2 regions of the Nocardia sp. NPDC050712 genome follow, and region 2 is predicted to be linked to the other one. Evidence: riboswitches for the same ligand, from Rfam matches in the RefSeq annotation. Region 2 holds a riboswitch; the other holds the start of a gene.
What was found. Region 2 has a riboswitch for thiamine pyrophosphate ahead of AB0H76_RS00645 (cytosine permease). Riboswitches for the same ligand answer to the same signal wherever they lie in the genome.
Positions count from the first base shown of each region.

Region 1: it holds a riboswitch for thiamine pyrophosphate, as region 2 does, so the genes downstream of both, thiC (phosphomethylpyrimidine synthase ThiC) here and AB0H76_RS00645 (cytosine permease) in region 2, are expected to answer to the same signal.

Region 1 covers NZ_JBFAHT010000003.1:431,828-436,243, reverse strand. The annotation lists gene AB0H76_RS22515 (hypothetical protein) at 1-838, shown strand, start outside; gene thiC (phosphomethylpyrimidine synthase ThiC) at 923-2,560, opposite strand; TPP riboswitch at 2,549-2,673, opposite strand; gene AB0H76_RS22505 (VOC family protein) at 2,812-3,291, opposite strand; gene AB0H76_RS22500 (lipase family protein) at 3,364-4,416, opposite strand, start outside.
Region 2 covers NZ_JBFAHT010000001.1:134,112-138,527, forward strand. The annotation lists gene AB0H76_RS00640 (DUF72 domain-containing protein) at 1-355, opposite strand, end outside; gene AB0H76_RS00645 (cytosine permease) at 372-1,730, opposite strand; TPP riboswitch at 1,726-1,840, opposite strand; gene AB0H76_RS00650 (hypothetical protein) at 1,995-3,047, shown strand; gene AB0H76_RS00655 (class I SAM-dependent methyltransferase) at 3,129-3,929, shown strand; gene AB0H76_RS00660 (metallophosphoesterase) at 3,977-4,416, shown strand, end outside.

The DNA.
Region 1 (4,416 bases), on a different contig from region 2:
TCGGGTGCAGCGCATGGTCGAGAAGCCGGTCGTGGAGATCCAGGACAAGGTGATTCGCAAGCACGTCACCGTGGAGCGCCGCACGCACAAGCCGGTGGTGAAGATCGTCGACAAGGTCGTCGAGGTGCCGGTGCAGCAGATCCGGGAGCGCGTGGTCACCAAGCCGGTGCAGCAGGTGGTCGAGAAGGTCGTGCAGAAACCGGTGATCAAGATCGTCGAGAAGATCATCGAGGTGCCGGTCGAGAAGATCGTCTACAAGGTCGTGCGGCGGCCGGTGGAGAAGGTCATCACGATCTACGAGGACAAGCCGGTCATCAAGATTGTGAAGGTGCCGCGCCGGGTGGTGCACGAGAAGGTCGTGATCAAGCCGGTCGTGAAGGTCGTCACCAAGACCGTCGACAAGGTGGTCGAGCAGCCGAAGATCGTGCAGAAGACCATCACCAAGTCCGTGAACTGGGAAGTCGACAAGATCGTCGAGAAGCCCCGGATCAAGGAGAAGGTGATCTCGCGCCCGGTCGAGCACGTGGTGCACAAGCTGGTGGACAAGCCGCGGATCAAGGAGCGGACCGTCACCAGCAATGTCGACTGGGTGGTCGACAAGCTGGTCGAGCGGCCGCGCGCCGTGCGGCGCGCCACCCGGAGCAACCCGCTCGAGCAGACCGTGCCGCGTCCGGCCGCTCCCGTCGTGGAACAGGCGGTGGAGCCCATGGTCGGCCACCACGACCGCCCGGCCGAGCCGCCGCTGGGCGGACTGCTGGGCAGCCCGCTCGGCGTCCCGGAACCCTGGGACGGCGACTACTGGATCGACGAGAACGACCGGCGCAGGCGCGCACGCTAGCCTGCGCCGGGTCACCGACGGCGGTGGCGCATTCCGGCGCCCCTCGGAATCGCCACCGCCCCCTGGTGTCGCGCGCCGCCGCGGTCAGGAAACGATCGGCAGATACACCTTGGCCCCGGCGTCGGCGAACTCGGCGGACTTCTCCGCCATCCCCGCCTCGATCGCCTCGACATCGGTAAGCCCCTGCCGCTCAGCGTATTCCCGCACATCCGCGGAGATGCGCATGGAGCAGAACTTGGGGCCGCACATGGAGCAGAAGTGCGCCGTCTTGGCGGGTTCGGCGGGCATCGTCTCGTCGTGGTACTCACGCGCGGTGTCCGGATCCAGCGACAGCGCGAACTGGTCGCGCCAGCGGAATTCGAAACGGGCCTTGGACAATTCGTTGTCCCGGTCCTGCGCGTGCGGGTGTGCCTTGGCCAGGTCGGCGGCGTGCGCGGCGATCTTGTAGGTGATGACGCCGACCTTCACGTCGTCCCGATTCGGCAGTCCCAGATGCTCTTTCGGGGTGACGTAGCAGAGCATCGCGGTGCCGGCCTGGGCGATGATGGCGGCGCCGATGGCCGAGGTGATGTGGTCGTAGGCCGGGGCGATATCGGTGGCGAGCGGGCCCAGGGTGTAGAACGGGGCCTCCTCGCAGAGTTCCTCCTCCAGGCGCACGTTCTCCACGATCTTGTGCATCGGCACGTGGCCGGGGCCCTCGATCATCACCTGCACGCCATGGGATTTCGCGATCTTGGTGAGCTCGCCGAGGGTGCGGAGTTCGGCGAACTGGGCCGCGTCGTTGGCGTCGGCGATGGAGCCGGGGCGCAGGCCGTCACCCAGGGAGAAGGTGATGTCGTAGCGCGCCAGGATCTCGCAGAGTTCCTCGAAGTGCGTGTACAGGAACGATTCCTGGTGATGGGCCAGGCACCACGCGGCCATGATGGAGCCGCCGCGCGAGACGATGCCGGTGACCCGCTTGGCGGTGAGCGGCACGTAGCGCAGCAGCACGCCGGCGTGCACGGTCATGTAGTCCACACCCTGCTCGGCCTGCTCGATCACGGTGTCGCGGTAGATCTCCCAGGTGAGCGCGGTCGGATCGCCGTTCACCTTCTCCAGCGCCTGATAGATCGGCACGGTGCCGACCGGCACCGGGGAGTTGCGCAGGATCCACTCGCGGGTTTCGTGGATGTTCTTGCCGGTGGACAGGTCCATGATGGTGTCCGCGCCCCAGCGGGTCGCCCACACCATCTTCTCCACCTCCTCGGCGATCGAGGAGGACACCGCCGAGTTGCCGATATTGGCGTTGATCTTCACCAGGAACTTCTTGCCGATGATGGTCGGCTCGAGCTCGGGGTGGCGGTGGTTGGCCGGGATGACCGCGCGGCCGGCGGCGACTTCCGTGCGCACCAGTTCCGCCGAAACCCCTTCGCGCGCAGCGATAAAACGCATTTCTGGGGTGGTGATGCCCTGCCGCGCCCAGGCCAGCTGGGTGGGCGGTCCCGCGATGTCGGGCTTGGTCCAGGTGTCGCGCAGCTTCGCGAGTCCCGCCTCCAGATCGATGGTGGCGTTGTCGTCGGTGTACGGGCCGGAGGTGTCGTACACATCGAAGTGCTCACCATTGGTGAGGTTGATGCGCCGCACCGGAACCCGCAGGTCATCGACCTCGAGATAGTGCTTGACGCTGCCTTCGATCGGCCCCGTGGTGACGGTGTCGACGGTTTCGGACCTGGTTGTGCCCATGATTCTCCCTACGCCGGCATTACCCGGTCAGGTTCATACGGTCGACGGCCCTGAACGCCCGGAAATGGGCTAGCCGTCCTCTCAGCCCGCTGGTGCGAGCCCCCGTTCGGTGTGCTGTGCAGTTTTCGGCCCGACCATACCTGTCCGCTACCGCCCGGCAGGCACCGAATGCCGGATTCCGGTCGATCCACACAACCACGCCGGCGGATCCCCGAGGGCCACTCGGAGGATCCGCCATCTCGGCTACCGGGTCAGCTCGGCTTGTTCTCGTAGGCGTCGCGCATGCCGCCGACATCGATCTTGCGCATGCCGAGCATGGCCTGCATGGCGCGGTTGACGGCGTCCGGCTCGCCGACCAGCAACTCGTTGGCCTCGGCGGGCCAGACCTGCCACGGCACGCCGTATTTGTCGTTGAGCCAGCCACATTCGACCTCTTGGCCGCCGTCGGCGAGCAGGGCCGCCCAGAGCCGGTCGACCTCGGCCTGGCTGTCGCAGTTGATCAGCAGCGACATGGCGTGGGTGTAGCTGTAGTCGCCGCCGCCGTTGATGGCGGTGAAGCGCTGACCGGCCAGTTCGAAGTCGACGGTCATGACGAGGCCGGCCTCGCGGGGCCCGGCCTCGCGGTAGCGCTGCACATCGGTGATCTTGGAATCGGGAAACAGCGAACAGTAGAACTCGGCGGCCTCTTCGGCCTGGGTGTCGTACCAGAGATTGGTGACGATTTTCTGCATGACGGGGTCCTCCCGGTCGAGTGCATGTGCCTGTAACGGTACTGACGGCACGGCCCGGAGGAAATGATCGGCTTACCGCTCGCGTGGCCCGATCGGGAAGCCGAGCGCGCCGAAACCGGCGTTCAGGTTGATCTCGATCTGGGTGATCAGCGCGTTGACGTCGGCCAGCATGGACACCACGTTCTCGGTGCGGCACCCGGCCTGGTCGGGCGCGTTCGGGGCGAGCCGGGCCTTCAACCAGTTGACCGTGTCCGGCATGCCCAGCGTGGGCAGCGACAGGTGTTCGCTGAGGTGATCGCGCTTGTAGGTCACCGCGGCGCCGCCGGCGCACCACTGCTGGGCCAGCCGGTCATTGCTCCAGACCGGCACGGCCTCGTCGAAGACGCCCTGGTACAGGAAGATCGGCGCGGTGGGGATGTGGCGGCCCAGCACCGTGGAGTCGAAGACCTCCTTGATCTCCGGCAGGGCCAGGAAGTCCGCGATCGGCAGGTCGAGCATCCGCTGATAGTCGATGAACATCGAGGTCAGGGCGTTGCGCGGCAGGCACTGGGCATTAACCCGGTCCATGTAGGCCTCGCCCTCGGGCGTCAGGTGCCGGTAGGTGACCTCTTTGAATTTCGGGTAGGCCTTGGCCAGCGAGGCCATGCCGATGCCGACCAGGCTGGAGAACATCGAACCGTTGACGTGCAGCAGCGAGACCACATCCGAGGTCGGCGCCCCGAGCGCGATGCCCTTGACGTTCAGCTCCGGCGCGTAGGACGGCTGCATCTCGGCGGCCCAGCCCGAGCCCATGCCGCCGCCCGAGTAGCCCCACATCGCGACCGGCGTGTTCGCGCCGTCCAAGCCGAGCGGCTCGAACCGCTGGGCGGCCCGGATCCCGTCCAGCGTCAGATATCCGGGCTCTTTCTCGACCGCCAGATGTCCTTGCAGCCCTTCGTAATCCGGGATCGAGACGGCCCAGCCCTGGCTGATCAGCGCGGCCAGGGCGATCAGTTCGCTCTGGGAGTGGATGCCCTCGAGGCCGGGCAGCCCCGCCCCCTGTCGCAGGACGAACGAGGGCGAGCAATCGGGATTGGCGCTGTCGTAATAGAACTGGAGCGAGACCAGGGGCCGGGACCGGTTCGG
Region 2 (4,416 bases):
CGAAGGCGAAGTTCGGGGGCAGCTGCCACAGGAACGGGCCCAGTTTCGGACCCAGCGCCAGCACCCCGGAGGCGAGGAAGTTCGACAGCAGGGTGTCGCCGTCACGCAGCCGCTTCATATGCGTGATGAACCGGCTGCCCTTCACCGCGAACACGAAATCGTCCGGGGCCTGCCCGGCCCATTTTTGATAGCTGGCCGGTTTCTGCAACGCGTAGAACGAGCCGTTGATCTCTACGGTGCCGAATTGCCCGGCCAGATAGGCGAGTTCGCCGCGCTGCGGCAGACCCTTGGGATAGAAGACGCCCCGCCATGGCGGGTACAGCCAGCCCGAGGTGCCGATGCGAATCTCGCCCATCCGGCCATGGTGTCAGCTAGCGCGGCGTGCGGGCCGCTACGACGCGGCCGACCAGCCAGGCCACCAGGGCCGCGGCGAGGAAGGACAGCAGCGAGGCGCTCATCCAGGCCTGCTTGGTGAAGCCGATCGCCTCCTGGACGTCGACCCAGAAACGGGTCCACACGCCCGCGTCGCCCGGGTTGATCAGCTGGTACACCGACAGGCCGACCAGCCAGGCGAAGACCATGCCCCAGCGCGACGGCGCGTCCTGCTCGGTGTTCCAGGAACCCTTGGCGCGCAGGAAGAAATCGGCGGCCAGCACACCGAGCAGCGGCACGAACACCGAGCCGATCAGGCCGAGGAAGCCGAAGTAGTCGTCCATCTGCAGCCACAGCGCCAGCACCGTGATCAGCACGCCGAGCCCGATGGTCAGGATCCGACGGTCGATGCGCGGCCACAGGTTCTGGATCGAGACCGCGGTCGAGTAGACGTTGGCGAAGGACTGATCCGCCTCCCGGAAGACCAGGATGAAGAAGAAGAACGCGCCCAGCGTGACGTGCAGGAACGGACCGTAGACGCCGCTGTCGCCGGTGGCCAGGGCCAGCGCGAGCAGGCCGAGGATGTAGGCCACGATCTGGGTCAGCGCGTAGGAGCCGCTGGCCGCGCCGAACGCCGCCCGGCTGCTCTTGGAATGCCGGGTGTAGTCGGCCGCGACCGGCACCCAGGAGATCGACACCGCCAGCGCCGCGTCGGTGGCGATCCAGAAGAGGTTCCAGTCCACACCGAACGGGCCGCCGCCCTTCGGGCCCGGGTTGGTGGTCAGGTCGGGAATGCCGGCCCGGAAGAACTGGATATAGAACCAGGCCAGCGCGATCACCACGCCGACGGTGACGAACCGGCGCAGCATCCGCACCGAACCCAGCGGCCAGATCGTCAGCGCCGTGGTGATCAGGCCCGCGGCCACCACATACAGCCAGCGCGGTCCGCCGCCGAACAGCTCTTCGGCCGCGCTGCCGATGACGATCAGTTCGAAGGTGCCCCAGCCGATCAGCTGGGCGATGTTCAGGACCGTCGGCAGATAGCTGAGTTTCGCGCCGAACAGGCCGCGCAGCAGCACCATCGCGGGTTTGCCGGTCTGCGCGCCGGGCACCGCGGCCAGGCCGAGCATGAGCCCGCCGACCACGGTGCCGATGATCATGGCGAGGATGCCCGCCGCGATGGACAGCTGGAAGGCGCCGTCGGTGTTCGGGGCCAGCACGGTGTAGGCGCCGGAGAAGGCGAACAGGCTGACGCCGAGGTTGGCCCAGAACGCGCTCTGATCCCAGAACGAGAGCACCTTGGGTGCGGGCTGATCGAGGGTGAGCGGCGCTTCGTGCGCCGCCGTCGGAACAGACATACTTCGAGCACTTTCCCTACGTCGGCATTACCCGGACAGGTTGCGCGGTCGGCGGAGCGTAGGGCCCGCCCTCTCAGCCCGGCCATGCCCGAGCTCCCGCAGTGAGGTGGTTCGGGCGAATAGTACACCCGCCCCAGTATTCGTGGGATGTCTCGAAGTCCCTGCTCACCCCGGGTGTGCGGTCCTCCGATCGGTAGGCTGCGATAGTGCTGCCGGGGTGGAGGATTCGCCGAACCCGGAGTGCGAGACGACGGGGTGGGTGCGGTGCGAGCATTCTTCGGGGCGGCCGGCGCGCGGTGGCGGCGCTGGTCACGGTGGCGGCGGGCGGGCGTGGTGGCCGGCTTGGTGGTGAGTCTGCTGCTGACGGCGGTGGCCGGTCTGGCGCTGGCGCTGCGGCTGGAGTACGCCGGTGAACCGGCGGCGGACGCGCGGACCCGCGGCCGCGACGCGGTCTGGCTGGGCCACGCCTGGGTCGACGGCCGCAAGACCGACGCCGATATCGCCGGGCTGGTCACGCTGCTGGCCGGCACCGGCATCAAGGACCTGTTCGTGCACACCGGCCCGTTCGAGCACGACGGCAGCCTGCCCGGCGACCTGCACCCGCGGGCCCGCTGGTTCGTCGACGCGGTGCATCGCGGCCTGCCCGGCATCCGGGTGCAGTCCTGGCTGGGCCAGCTCGTCGCGCCCGAATTCGATGCCTTGAACATGGACGATCCGGCCACGCGCGCCCGGATCACCGACGCCGCGACGCAGGTGCTCGACCTCGGATTCGACGGGGTGCACCTGGATCTGGAGCCGGTCCGATCCGGTTCGGCGGGCTTCCTCGCGGTGCTGGCGCAGGTCCGGGCGGTCACCGGGGCCCGCGCGGTCCCGCTGTCGGTCTCAGCGCCGCAGATCGATCCGCTGCCGGGTCTGCACAACCTCGGTATCGCCCTGCGCGACCACGGAAAATGGTGGTCGCAAGCCTATTTCGCGGAGGTGGCGCGGCGCGTGGACCAGGTCGCCCTGATGTCCTACGACACCGCCATGCCCTGGCAGTCGCTCTACGGCGGCTATGTCGCGCAGCAGACTTCGCTCGCACTGGCCGTCACTCCGGCCACGGTGGACCTGCTGATGGGCGCGCCCGCCTTCTGGTCCGACGACATCGCCCACCACGGCGCCGCCGAAACGGTGCCCGCCGCGCTGCGCGGCATCCGCCTGGCGCTGAGCCGCGACGACCCGGCGCGGCAGACCTTCGGTGTGGCCCTCTACGTCGATTTCGCCGCGACACCGCAGGATTGGGCGGCCTACCGCCGCGATTGGGGCACGCCGCGCTGAGTGGAACACTCGTGGGTCTTGTTTTCCGGCGCCCGCGGGTTTCCCATAGAGGGAGATAACGTCGACGTTCGGGGGTTATTGATGCGCGCCGAACCTGTCCATGGTCACTACGTTTTCGACAACGGCAACGAAAAAGCCGGCGAGCAGTTCCAGCTCCTGTGTGACATCCTCAACGCCCACACCGTCGGCGTCCTGCGCGCCACCGGGGTGACCAGCGGCTGGCACTGCTGGGATATCGGCGCCGGCAACGGCACCATCGCGCACTGGCTGGCCCGCGCCGTCGGCCCGACCGGCACGGTGCTCGCGACCGACTTGGCGCCGCAGCACGTTCCGCCGCACGACAGCCTCGAGATCCGCAGCCACGACGTGCGCGGCGACGACCTGCCCGGCACCTTCGATCTCATCCACGTGCGCCTGGTCCTGATGCACCTGCCCGAACGCGAAGCCGTGCTGCGCCGCCTGCTCGCGGCGCTGGCGCCCGGCGGGGTGCTGGTGGTCTCGGATTGGGATGGCCCGCAGCGGGATTTCGTCATCACCGCGCCGGACGCGGAGGCCGCCGCGGCCGTCGGCCGGTTCGGCGGCGCGATGCACACCGTGGCCGGCCTGGCGGGCATCGACTTCTCCTGGGCCCGCCGCGCGCCCGCCGTCTTCCACCAGGCGGGCCTGGCCGACGTGCGCTGCACCGGAGTCGGCGAGATCTGGCCGGGCGGCAGCCCCGGCTGCGCCCTGTTCCGCCTGCACACCCTGCTGCTGCCCGGCCCGCTCACCGCGGCCGGGCTCGCGCCGGGCGATCTGGACACGCTCGCGGATGCCTTCACCCGCCCCGACCTGCGCTTGTGGTCGCTACGCATCTATACGACCACCGGCCGACTGGCCGCCTAGACCGAAACCGGGATGCCGGGCGTCCGCGCGCCTGCGATCATTGCCGGATGGGGAGTCTGCTGCTGACCGGGGACCTGCACGGCAATACCACCCATGCCGTGGACCTGCTGCGGGTCGCGCAGCGCGAGGACTGCGCGAAGATGTTCGTGCTCGGCGATTTCGGCGCCTGGGAGCACACCCCCGCCGGAAAACGCTATTTCGACGTGGTGGACCGGGTGGCGCGCAAGAAGCAGGTCCGGGTCTATTTCCTCGACGGCAACCACGACAAGTCCTCGCTGCTGTACGAACGCTACGGCGACGCGCTCGACGACGAGGGCTTCCTGATCTGCCGCAAGAACATTCGCTACGCGCCGCGCGGCCACCGGTGGACTTGGGCGGGCACAAGGTTCGCCGCGTTCGGCGGGGCGTACTCGGTGGACAAGGCGTGGCGGCTCGCCGCCGAAGCGGTGCGCGAGCAGAAAGCCGAGCGCCGCAGGCAGTTCGGTTC